One region of the Peribacillus sp. B65 genome, then DNA from elsewhere that is predicted to be linked to it. Evidence: riboswitches for the same ligand, from Rfam matches in the RefSeq annotation. Region 1 holds a riboswitch; each other region holds the start of a gene.
What was found. Region 1 has a riboswitch for cyclic di-AMP ahead of ACSR9O_RS26160 (cation:dicarboxylate symporter family transporter). Riboswitches for the same ligand answer to the same signal wherever they lie in the genome.
Positions count from the first base shown of each region.

Region 2: another riboswitch for cyclic di-AMP. It lies ahead of ACSR9O_RS17510 (APC family permease); the one in region 1 lies ahead of ACSR9O_RS26160 (cation:dicarboxylate symporter family transporter).
Region 3: another riboswitch for cyclic di-AMP. It lies ahead of ACSR9O_RS17755 (TrkH family potassium uptake protein); the one in region 1 lies ahead of ACSR9O_RS26160 (cation:dicarboxylate symporter family transporter).

Region 1 is NZ_CP195840.1:5,320,460-5,324,715, reverse strand. Features, by position in the region: gene ACSR9O_RS26170 (hypothetical protein) at 44-706, shown strand; gene ACSR9O_RS26165 (efflux RND transporter periplasmic adaptor subunit) at 721-1,980, shown strand; cyclic di-AMP (ydaO/yuaA leader) riboswitch at 2,182-2,329, shown strand; gene ACSR9O_RS26160 (cation:dicarboxylate symporter family transporter) at 2,502-3,761, shown strand; gene ACSR9O_RS26155 (class I SAM-dependent methyltransferase) at 3,821-4,256, opposite strand, start outside.
Region 2 is NZ_CP195840.1:3,577,831-3,582,086, forward strand. Features, by position in the region: gene ACSR9O_RS17510 (APC family permease) at 1-1,596, opposite strand, end outside; cyclic di-AMP (ydaO/yuaA leader) riboswitch at 1,735-1,881, opposite strand; gene ACSR9O_RS17515 (GtrA family protein) at 2,228-2,683, opposite strand; gene ACSR9O_RS17520 (glycosyltransferase family 2 protein) at 2,643-3,665, opposite strand; gene ACSR9O_RS17525 (DUF6044 family protein) at 3,681-4,256, opposite strand, start outside.
Region 3 is NZ_CP195840.1:3,629,687-3,633,942, reverse strand. Features, by position in the region: gene ACSR9O_RS17760 (potassium channel family protein) at 1-285, opposite strand, end outside; gene ACSR9O_RS17755 (TrkH family potassium uptake protein) at 310-1,635, opposite strand; cyclic di-AMP (ydaO/yuaA leader) riboswitch at 1,788-1,930, opposite strand; gene ACSR9O_RS17750 (hypothetical protein) at 2,193-2,453, shown strand; gene ACSR9O_RS17745 (TetR/AcrR family transcriptional regulator) at 2,667-3,266, opposite strand; gene ACSR9O_RS17740 (ABC transporter ATP-binding protein) at 3,384-4,109, shown strand; gene ACSR9O_RS17735 (ABC transporter permease) at 4,106-4,256, shown strand, end outside.

The DNA of each region.
Region 1 (4,256 bases):
TAAAATATATGAAGATATATCAATTTTTGCAGGAGGACCACATATGGTGTACCAGGTCAGATTGTTAAAGGGCATTTTAGAGCCTCATCGGAGTCGTTATCAGCTTCAAAATGCAGAGGCAGTCACAAAGCTTGGATTGAAATTACTATTTTTATATTTTCTTAGTCTTATAGTATTCGCCATTGGGGGATATTTTGGCATTGGTTCAGAATCATTCTCCAAAGAAATCACGAAAATGAGTGCCGATGAATTCGAAGCAGCAAAGCTGCTGATTATGAGCGGCAACATAATAACAGGCATAATCAACCCTTCCATATACATATTTTTATCAGCTCTATTCTTTTGGATCGTTACTGATATCCCATATATAAAATTAGTCATCGTTCAAATGATTCTTTTTGTTTTGCAATTAGTGGAAAAAACATTACTGATTCCTCTATTCGTATTAATGGATATAGGCAGCGATGCCAATCCATTTTCATTGGGGATCATCAGTCAGTATTTTCTCAGAAATGATTATTTCATTCACTTTTTCAGCGGAATCACCATTTTTCAATTTCTTATTATTGCTCTGCAATATTTTTATTTAAAGGAGTTTTCAGAACGAAATAGTTATTTGGTCCTTTTAATGATTGTTCTATTCTATCTGGCCACATGGTTTGTTAAAGCCTTTTTAGCATACATCCAAGTAGGCGTATTTGTATAAGGCGGGTGAAATGAATGAGCGGGAAATGGAAAATTGCAGCGGTCTCCATTGCGTCGATAGTCTTAATAACCGTTAACTTATACCTTATTGAAAAAAAAGAAAGCAAAGTGGAACGAACTGTTTTCGTTGAAAACTGGACTAAGGTAAAAAAAGATACAATTACGGATACTATTCAAACAAATGGGGTAATTAAACCTGTAGAAGAGTATGATATCTATTTTGACACCAAGAAAAATGATTTTAAGAAATTCCTTGTTAAAGAAGGCGATGAGATTACGGCTGGCTCCTCGTTGTTTGAGTATACGACGACCGAACTTGATGCTCTTAAAGCGAGCTTGGAAGCGGAGAAAACGGCATCTGAGGGAGAAATTGCAGGTATTGAGGAATACATAGGGAAGTTGAGGTCCTACCAAGGGACCATGACCAGTAATCCTGAAAAAGCAGCCATTGATGAATCGGTGGAAAAAAACTTGAAAATTGATATAACAACAAGTTCCTCAGATCTTATTAAAAGTAACATTGAGCAAGAAATGTACAAGCAGGAACTGGAAAAAAACAGCTTGAATGAAAAAGTGAAAATGCTTGAAGCTAAAATAACTTCAATTGAGGAGCAGTCCAGTGCGATCGTGTCAACGAGTGAGGCTGATGGTGTAGTTAAAAATATCAATAAAAACCTGAATAATCCCATTATATCCATCGTTTCAACAAATATGGCAATTGAAGGGGATTTCTCTGAAGAGGAAATGAAAAAGGCTGAAGTGGGCATGACTATAAAAGCAAGTTCCTCTGATTCAAAAAAGGCATTGAAAGGGACGATAGGTCGCATCCATTCCTATCCCGCTGAAGAGCCGTCATTAAAAAAGGATAACAGATTTCCATTTCAGGCACTAATCGAACCGGAAGGTGAAGAAACGGAAGCTTTGTTGGTGGGATCCAAAGTGAATCTTACTGTAATAACCAATGAGAAAGCCGGTGTACCCTCCATTCCTATAGAATCCATAAAAAACCATAAACAGCCTTATATTTACAAATTGACTAAAAATGGCTATGTGGATAAACATTACATTACAAAAGGGCTTAAGGCTGAAGGGAAGCAAGAAATCATAAACGGACCGTCGGTAGGTGACGTCATTCTAATGGAGCCGGATGTGTCGAAGAACCATTCTTATTTCATTACCCCAATCCAATTTGGAAAAGTGAAGGCAGCAACTTATAAAAAATTCACCTCTAGGGAAAAAGTAAGATATCTGTTACTTGGCGTATTGGAAAAATAACCGCTTCTTTCATCAAGAGAGGTGATGTCAAATTAGTGATTAATTATATATCAATATAACTTATATTATTAAAAATCGGGAAGAGTAATTATAGATACAATAGTCTCTAATGCAGAATATTCAGACATATTTAAAGATTTTTTCTAGAACTAATGCGAATAAATATTTACAGATTATCATTTTTAGTATAATATTTTATTATAAGTTAACTCGCTTAATCTTATTCCAAGAACGGGGGACCCATTTTTGTGGATTTTATCCGCTAGGGGTGAATTCAGAAATGAAAGGGCATTTGTGTTTCCAATTCCTAACCCGACAGCTAACCTCGTCAGCGTCTTTAAGGGAACATGTGTGAATATTCACGCCAATAAGAAATCGACACATGAAGTGTCTTTTTTTTCGGCGTAAAGACAGAGTTTTTCAAAAAAAGAAAAATTACTTTCTTTTATTAGTATCTTGTTTCCCTTACCGAGACAAAAATGTTTTTGCATCAAAGACTTTATGGAAGGTGAGGAAAGTAAATGAAGAAATTCAAATTAAGTTTAGCTAGCCAAATTTTCATTGGTTTAATTTTAGGGATTATCGTTGGTGCCATTTTTTATGGTAGTGAGACGGCCCAAAACTTTTTACAGCCATTCGGAGACATTTTCCTACGAATGATTAAAATGATTGTAGTACCAATCATTGTGTCAAGTCTTATCGTTGCAGTTGCAGGTGTAGGCGATTTAAAATCAGTAGGTAAACTTGGAGCTAAATCAATATCATACTTTGTTGTAGTAACTATGATAGCGATTGCTGTTGGTTTAATTTCAGCGAATATCATCCAGCCTGGTGTTGGTGTAAATATGGACAAGCTAGAACAAACTGATATTTCTACCTATGTTGATACAGCAGAAACTAAGCAGCATGAATCGTTCGTAGATACAATCGTTCACATTGTGCCATCCAATCCAGTTAAAGCCATGGTAGAAGGCGATATGCTAGCGATCATTTTCTTCTCCGTGTTGTTTGGACTTAGTATTGCGGCCATCGGTGAAAAGGGTAAACCAGTATTCCGTTTCTTCCAAGGTGTAGCTGAAGGAATGTTCTACCTAACTAACATGGTCATGAAATTCGCTCCTATCGGTGTATTTGCACTAATCGGTGTGACGATCTCCAAATTCGGTTTGGAATCTTTAATTCCGTTAGGAAAGTTAGCGCTTTCTGTTTACGGAACAATGATTTTCTTTGTAATAGTCATTCTTGGTCTTATTGCGAAATTTGTCGGATTCAATATCTTTACGTTGATTAAACTTCTAAAAGAAGAATTGATTCTTGCTTTCTCTACTGCAAGTTCAGAAGCGGTTCTTCCTAAGATCATGGAAAAAATGGAAAAAGCGGGATGTCCGAAACATATTGCTACATTTGTTATTCCGACTGGATATTCTTTTAACCTTGATGGTTCTACATTATACCAAGCGTTAGCAGCTATCTTCATCGCTCAAATGTACGGAATCGATTTAAGCATGTATGAGCAAATTACGCTAATGCTAGTGTTAATGATCACATCCAAAGGGATTGCGGGTGTACCAGGTGTATCTTTCGTAGTTCTTTTAGCGACATTGGGAACTGTCGGTATTCCTATTGAAGGTCTAGCATTCATTGCCGGTATTGACCGTATTCTTGATATGGGACGTACAGTAGTAAACGTTATCGGTAATTCACTTGCGGCAATCGTTATCTCTAAATGGGAAGGTCAATTCAACCCGCCTTCCAAAAAAGAATTAGAACAAGTTTCTTAATACAAAAAATCCAGAGTGAAATGTCACTCTGGATTTTTTTTGAATTAAAATGCGCTTCCTTACTTTTGGACGATCCAGAAGCGGCAATCGGAAGAGAAAGCGATGACATCATCATTTTCATGGAATAATTCACTTCGATAAAAGCTTTCGATAACTTTGAACCGTGCTTCTTCCAGGCATTCAAGTACTTCAAGTTTAGTTGGGATATGTAGGTAAGTATCTTCTTGAAGCGTCTTTCCGGATGTGAAAATATCCCCGAATTCATAAAGCCTCTCATCTTGTTTACCAACACACCAAATCATTTCCTCTTGCTCCCAGAAGTTCAGGTAATTTTCGTTTTTATCACGGTCATGTGTTGTGAAAATGAAGAGCCCTTTAGGTTTTAAAATACGGTTGATTTCTTTTAAAGCCAATGTGCGGTTTTTTCGCTGGGCAATTTGCATTAAACCATTAAAAGCGAAGATTGCTTTATCGAATGATGAGTCGTTGAAAGGG
Region 2 (4,256 bases), 1.7 Mb from region 1:
TGTAACGAGTCTGACATCCGGCTGCCACTTTTTCCACTTTTCTCCGAATTTCTTTTCATCTTCTCTTTCAAAAGCAACATAAACGGCAATGACCTGATTTGCTGAGAGCGATTTTGCATAATTTAAAGAGTTCTCAACCACATGAGTTATACCTGCCACAGGTACGATAATGATATTTCCTTCAATTGGTAAGATCGGCTCGCATGTTGTAATCCTTAGTTGGTCACCAACTGCTTCATAATGCTTTTTAATCCGATGAAAAATTAAAATGATGATAGGTAAAAAAATCAAAACAGGCCAAACCTGAGTAAATTTGGTTAAAAAGAATATCATCGTGACGATAAAGCTAATTATGGCACCAATTGAATTTATGGTTAATTTCATCATCCAGCCTTTTGGCTTTTCGCGAACCCATTTAACGATCATGCCAGTCTGGGACAACGTAAATGGAATGAATACCCCTACCGCATAAAGCGGAATGAGATTTTCAGTATGTCCTTCAAATGCGACAATCAAGATGATGGATGCAAGTCCCAGTATGATGATTCCATTGGAATACCCTAATCGGTCCCCTCTGATCGTAAACGCCCTTGGTATGAATTTATCCTTCGCCAGATTTACCGCAAGCAGAGGGAAAGCCGAATAGCCAGTATTGGCCGCAAGTATCAAGATCAGGGCAGTCGTACCTTGTATGAAGAAATACATGAAATTCCGTCCAAAGATCTCTTCAGCAATCTGGGAGACGACCGTTACCTCTGCGCTGGGAACAATGCTTAAATAATAGGCTAAGAATACGATTCCCGAAAATAATACAGCTAGCAATGAACCCATCGCTATTAAAGTTTTCGCAGCATTATTCGGGGCTGGATCTTTAAAGTTCGGGATTGCATTGGAAATTGCTTCTACTCCTGTCAAGGCGGAGCTTCCTGATGCAAATGCTCTTAGCAGTATAAATAAACTGATGCCCGCTACCGGAGTCCCGATTGATGTGTGCAATTCAGGTGAAACTCCTCCTGTTAAAATCTTGTAAATTCCAACACCGATCAAGATGAACAAGGCTAAAACGAATAGGTACACCGGATAGGCCAAAACAGAGGCTGACTCCGTAACCCCCCGAAGGTTCAGGATTGTAAGTAGAATCACGAATATGATGGCAATGACGACATTATAGGAATGCAGGCCAGGAAAAGCGGACGTGATTGCATCCGTACCTGCAGAGACACTTACAGCCACAGTTAATATATAATCTACCAATAAAGATCCTCCAGCTATCAACCCTGGATTGACTCCTAAATTGTTTTTTGAAACCACATAGGCCCCCCCGCCATGCGGATAAGCGAAAATGATTTGTCTATAAGACAAAATCAAAGCAGTTAAGAGGATCAATACTCCGATCGCGATAGGGATGGAATACCAGAATGCTGCAGCACCGACCGTGATCAGGACGATCAATATTTGCTCCGGCCCATATGCAACCGAAGACAAAGCATCAGAAGATAATATCGCCAAAGCCTTTGTTTTGTTAAGCTTTTGTTCACCAAGTGCATTTGACTTTAAAGGTCTCCCAATCAAGAACCTCTTTATAGAAGATAACATCAAGATTTCACCACCATAGTTAATTTATAAGTTTATGTTACCCAGCTGTAGCAAAAAACTAGACGAAACACAAAAATGCCTACAAGTCATAGCTAAATAGACCTGTAGACATCAATTTTTTTGTCTAACAAGCTCCACCTTCCTTCTCATATAACGCTTACGAGGTTAGCTGTCGGATTCGGACCTAAGAGTAGCCCTACCTTTTTAAAAAGGATTCACCCCTTGGATTGTAAACAATCCCAATAACGGGTCCCCCGCACCATAAGGTTTAAGCGATTTAGAAATATGAAACTGTTGATTATCATACTCCCGTGAAATGGAAATGTAAATGAAAATTTTGCTCAAAAATAAATAATTCTTTGTAAGTGAGGTTTTGTTCTTGGCTTATATAACATAAGTCATGCAATGACATGATTCGAAGGTAGGAAAGGAGGTAAGTAAAGGTCAAAATCCAGGGGCCAATGAACAAAAGGTGGTCCGAAAAGGAAAAAAATCACCTTAATGAAGAATGCGATGAATTAACCAGATCTGCCCCAGCTCGGATCGTCATTAAAAGGGTAAACTTGCATTAAATATCAAATTCCGCTTTTATTCCCGTCCAATAGGGGCACTATTCCACTGATTCACCTAATTAGTTCCTTCCTTCTTGAATTGGTCTCAGATTGCTTTTTTTAAAGACAAAGTATTTCTGGCCAATATAGTTAAGCACGGTATAAAAGATTGTTCCTATGAGAACAGCCAAATTTTGTTGTATGGATAAATGGACGGATCCTTCCAGTGATTCCGCAATGGCTTGGCCTATAGAATAAGCGGCGGAATAACAAATCAGGATGACGCAAAAGAAACGGGCAACTCCTCGCCGCCATTCTATATCACTTTTAAAGGTAAAAGTCCTGTTCAAAAGAAAACTCGTTACAGCTCCCGTTCCATTGCCGAAAAAGGTGGAGACCCAGTATGATAATTCAAGAACGTTCATAAGAAAAAGCATGATGGAAAGTCCAACCGCTGTATTGACTATTCCAACCAATAAAAAGCGGATAAAGGAGTTAGTGTGTTTTAGATAGTTTTTCAATACTGTTCCGTTCATTGTCTAGTTGCTCCCGTTTTTTTAAATCGAGCGGATTAAATAAATCAAGATCAACAATATATTTAGGCCGGCGTTTGGATTCATTATAGATTTTTCCGATATATTCCCCTATCAAGCCGACAGCAATCAACTGCAGTCCGCCGATCAACCATATGGAGGTGATTAATGAGGTCCAACCAGTTTCGGTCTGCCCATAAAACTTTAACCATAAAAAGTAAGACCCAAAGAGTAAGCTAATGAAAAAGGAAAGACATCCTAGCCATAATACAAGCCGGATCGGTGTAACTGAAAAGGAAGTAATGCCATCAAGCGCAAAAGCAACCATCTTCTTAAATGGATATTTCGTTTCCCCAGCCAATCTTTCTTTTCGGTCATAATAAACAGAATCCGTCTTAAACCCAATAAGCGGGACAATCCCCCTTAAAAAAAGATTCGTTTCATCAAATCGTTCCAACTCCGCGATCGCCCTTCTGCTCATCAGCCTGAAATCGGCATGATTATAGACAAGGTTAACCCCCATCTTGTTCATCAATTTATAAAAACCAGTTGCAGATGTCCGTTTAAAAAATGAATCAAGGTCCCTTTTCTGGCGGACACCATATACGATTTCACATCCTTCATTGAATTTCCGAATGAATTCAGGGATGACTTGAATATCATCCTGTAAATCTGCATCAATGGAAATCACACAATCCGAGGCTTCCTTGGCTGTAAACAATCCTGCCAGGAGTGCATTTTGATGTCCTGCATTCCGGGAAAGCTTTAGCCCGCGAACCAATTCATTATTGATCGTTTCCTTATAAATGATCTTCCAAGTTTGATCTTTGCTTCCATCATCAACCAGCAGGACTTTACTTTGACCAGAAACAACGTTTTCTTCGACTAATCCCCTCATCAATCCACAAAGCTGGGAAATGGTATCCTGCAAAACGCTTTCTTCGTTATAACAAGGTACAACAATCGTTACTATCGGTGAATTCATTCTATTCCCCCCTTTTCACATGACTCTGTATAAATGAATTTTCCATTTGCTTCCCTTCTTTGTGAAAACCCCATCTAGCACCAATCCGTTCTCCTTCGCGTTGTTGATTGGGATGGCAGAAAATATATATTTGCCACCTAATCCTTTAAAGGCATCCATATTAAGATCCAAATTTTCCAGCTCTTTCTTCGAGCCTTTCTTGAACATATAATGCTTCCCAAGCTCATCGGTAAATAGGTAACAACGTCCTCCCCATTCATCAAAGTAGATTCTGATGTTTTTATTCTTAGCCAATTCGTTTTCAATTATTTGACGAAATTGATGTTTGTAAGAAAGCGGATAGAAATTGTTATAGCTATCGAGCGTGTAAAATCCATTAAATTGTGCGATTGCAGGATGCAGCCCAATGCTAGCAACACGATACTCTTCCTGTGGAAGGTCAATATGATCTTTTATTTCCTGGAAAAGGCTTTCTGAATAGAACTCTTTAAAAGATGGTTTTTTATTGTAAGTGATTTCTTCATTGAAGCCCATTAAGATCATAATTTGGACGGCGATGAAAATGGAAAGGGTTTTCTTAGCATAATCGCT
Region 3 (4,256 bases), 1.7 Mb from region 1:
TTTGACCCCAAGCTCTTTTAAAAGCAAGGTAGTTAAAATGCTCGATTGCATGTCATTTCCGATGGCTACGATGACACAATCGAAATTACGGATTCCGATTGCTTTCAATGTCTCTTCTTCGGTCGTATCCGCCATCACTGCATGGGTAACGTTCAGTTCCGCATTCTCGACTCTTTCCTCGTTCACATCAATACCCAAAACCTCTTGGCCTGCCGTATATAATCTATGGGCCACACTGGTTCCAAATCTGCCTAAACCTATCACGGCGTATTGTCGTTTTCCCATCTTTTTACGCTCCTTCATTCATTATTAACCAATCATGATTTTCCCTTTTGGACGTCGGAATGGATCTGGCTTGCGCCTCATGGCGATAGCAAAGGCAAAAGTCAAAGGACCAACACGTCCTGCAAACATCGTGAAAATGATGAGCATCCGGCCGACCGGTGATAATTCCGGGGTCAAACCCATTGAAAGTCCCACGGTGGCGAAAGCTGAAGTGGCTTCGAACAAAATCATCAAAAAGTCAGTTCCGCTTTCAGTGATGGTCAGCAGAATGGAGATGATGGAAACCACGAATACACCAATGAATGTGACGGATAATGCTTTAAAAATAGTTTCACTCACAATGCGGTGACGGAATAATACCACATCACCCTTTCCTTTAATCTGTGACCAAACGGTACCGACAAGCGTCGCCAATGTAGTCGTTTTAATCCCGCCGCCAGTCGATCCGGGTGATGCCCCGACGAACATCAGAAAAATGATGAGCAGTAATGTTGGTTGAGTTAAATCAGGGATATTCAGCGTATTGGAGCCTGCCGTCCTTGGTGATACCGATTGAAATAATGATGACAGCGTTTTACCCATGAAAGATAAAGGCTGCAATGTCTTGGCATTGCCGAACTCGAATAGAAAGATTAAAATTGCTCCGGCAATCGTAAGGGTTAAGCTAGTCGCCAGAACGATCTTCGTATGTACTGATAAACGATGGGTATTCCGATATTCATATAGTTCATTCATTACGATAAAACCTATTCCTCCAAACGTGATGAGGAAGGCGACGGTAAGGGTTACGAATGGATCCGATACATATGGGGTCAAACTCCTGAATTCCCCCATTAAATCGAAGCCGGCATTATTGAAATTCGATATGGAATGAAAAACCCCGTAATAGACCGCTTTAACGATTGGCATGTCAAAAGAAAAGCGAATTGATAAGATAAGTGCACCCATGCCTTCAATGATGGCCGTGAAAATTAAAAGCCGTTTCACCAATCTGACTACACCCGCCATGGATAGATTATTTAACGACTCCTGCAGAATTAACCTGCCTTTTAAAGAAATCTTTTTGCCTAATAATAAAAAGAAAAATGTCGCAAATGTCATGAACCCTAAGCCGCCTATCTGAATCAGTGTTAAGATGACCAACTCACCAAAAGTGGTGAAGGTCGATCCCGTATCCACAACGACCAGTCCTGTTACACATGTAGCGGAAGTCGAGGTGAATAAAGCATCCAGAAAAGAAAGACCATGGCCATTTTCTGTGGAAATCGGCAGGGTCAATAAATAGGCCCCGATAAGTATCAGGATGGCAAAGCCAAGTACAAGTATTTTTGGCGGATCCAATTTTGTCATTCTCAAATGATCATCCCTACTGTATGACTTTTAATCATCAATCTGCTTTTCGAATCTTTTTAAAGGCATAATAAAAAGACCTGCGAAAACATCGAATAGCTGTATTGCCACAAAAAGCGTGCAAAAAAAGCTCCCGAAATAGGCGGTCTTATGACCTCCTTCGCTTTAGCCGACGAAGTTAGCTGACGGGTAGGATGGCGAAAGAGCTGATCTCATCCCTTCTGCAAGGCAGAATTAACCCCAAATGATTGGGTCCTCCGTACTCAATTTCCATGAGTTTTGGCCGAAATGCATTAAATTGATAAACGTATTCTACTCCCATCATTTAGCAGTTGTAAACCCCTAAATCGTAAAAAAATATTTCTTTAACAAAACTGAAAATTTACGTTTTATTTACATTTAGAAAACGTATTGACAAATATTAGTTAGCACATTATGATAGGTTCGATTAATCCAATTATGATAACCGGCATCGATGTACTTTATTCAATAATTTCAAGCAGAACATGCGATGCCAATCAAAATTTTCTAACATATATTTTATGTTTCTTTTGTAAATGATAAAGAAAAAAGCATTGCATTTGTATTTAAAGATTCAAGACATTTTATTAAAAAGGCGGGCAATTATGGAGAAGACGTTCAATAGATATGTTATTAATGCTACAGGCAAGGGTGGCCAGACATATTTAACACAATGCCAGGATAAAGATGCACTAAGGAAATGGATAGCCGATCATGAGGATCAAATCATCATGGATGAGTTAAGGATAACGGATAAGAAAAAGAATCCGTTCTTAAAATTGTTTTCCCTAAGGTAAATCAACTGCATCCAACATTCATTAGCGGTATTCAATTATTTATTCCCTGTGTTCTATCCGGAATGCTGAGCGAAAAATCCATATCTTGTTTTGCTTTGAAACTCATTTATTTTGAATGAGTTTTTTTGCGTTGGTTATTTAGAGGCAAAAGCGGAGGAAAAAATGTAATCCGATTTAAAGGCATGTTGATGGAACATGCCTTTGATGAATCGTTCATTGGATGAATGTGCGCAATTGGCTGATGAAGTTCAAGATTTGAAAATGGATTTTCGCCATTTGTTCCGCCGTTTGTTCTTCACAATTCTCTAGCCACTCCTGAATCACCCCTAAAATCGCCGATGTCAGGAATGCGTGCATATACATGCGGAATGCTTCATCTTTAGCTGCTGGATGCAGGCTGATCAAACGCTCCAACAGTATTTCACCGAATACTCGCTTTATTTTTTTGGCAAAAGAGGGATCGCCCTGATCACCAAGAATGGCCCTTAATGCGTTGGCATGTTCACTGATGAATTGAAAAATAGCTACGAAAGGCGGGTAAAGTTGCTGTTGATGAAGAGCCAAAAAAGCTTCTTTCGGCAAAATGGCAGTAATGCGGGTTTGAAGTTCATGTAACAATTCCTGCTGTAAGTGATCCATCAATTCATATTTATCTGTGTAATGCAAATAGAATGTGCCCCGATTAATGTTGGCACGCTCTGCAATTTTCTTCACTGATACATGTGAGAACCCCTCTGCTTCAACAAGTGCAATAAAATGATGTTGTATCTGCTTTTTCGTCTTTTGTACCATATCCTCATGAATCGATGCCATGGAATGTCTCCTTCACTAAACATTTTTCCAAATGTGTTGATTGTATTAGTACGAATGCTACCTTAGAATGATGATACACTCAACACCGTGTTAATTAAAGAGGGAGGATGTGTGTGCATGAAAAATGCGATTTCCATTGAAGGGATTGCTAAGGGTTTTCATCAGAAAAAGGTCATTCAGCCATTAAGCCTGAATATTGAAAAAAGCGGAATTTTTGGCTTATTAGGTCCATCCGGATGCGGAAAGACCACCTTGATTAAAATGATTGTCGGATTGATTAAGCCTGATGCGGGTAAAGTCACGGTTCTGGATCATGAAGTGCCAAATGAAGCACTGTTAATGGATGTCGGCTATATGGCACAGTCCGATGCTTTATATACAGAACTGACGGGAGCTGAAAATCTCGAATTTTTTGCGAAACTATACCGTTTTTCGAAAAAGGAACGAAGGGAACGCATTCAATATGCAGCTGAAATCGTACAGCTGACGAATGATTTGAACGTTCGGGTTGCGTATTATTCCGGGGGAATGAAACGCCGTCTGTCACTGGCGGTTGCACTCATCCAAAATCCGGAGATTCTCATTTTGGATGAACCGACAGTAGGAATAGACCCTTTGCTGAAACAATCGATTTGGGAGGAACTTGAGCGTTTAAGAAATGAAGATGATAAGACGATCATCATCACGACGCATGTGATGGATGAAGCGGAACGATGCGATAAACTGGCGATGCTGCGTGAAGGTGAAATCATCGCGGCAGGAACCCCTGCTGCTTTAAAAACACAATTTGCCGTGGAAACGCTTGATGATGTTTTTTTAAGGATTGGAGGCGGCTTAAAATGAGAATTGCCTCTCTTGTTACTCGAATTACTCAGCAGATGCGCCGGGATCGAAGGACGCTTGCTTTATTCTTCCTAGCTCCTTTGCTCATTTTAACGCTCATGTATTTTATTTTCGATACAGAAGCAAGTGATTTGAAAATCGTTGTTA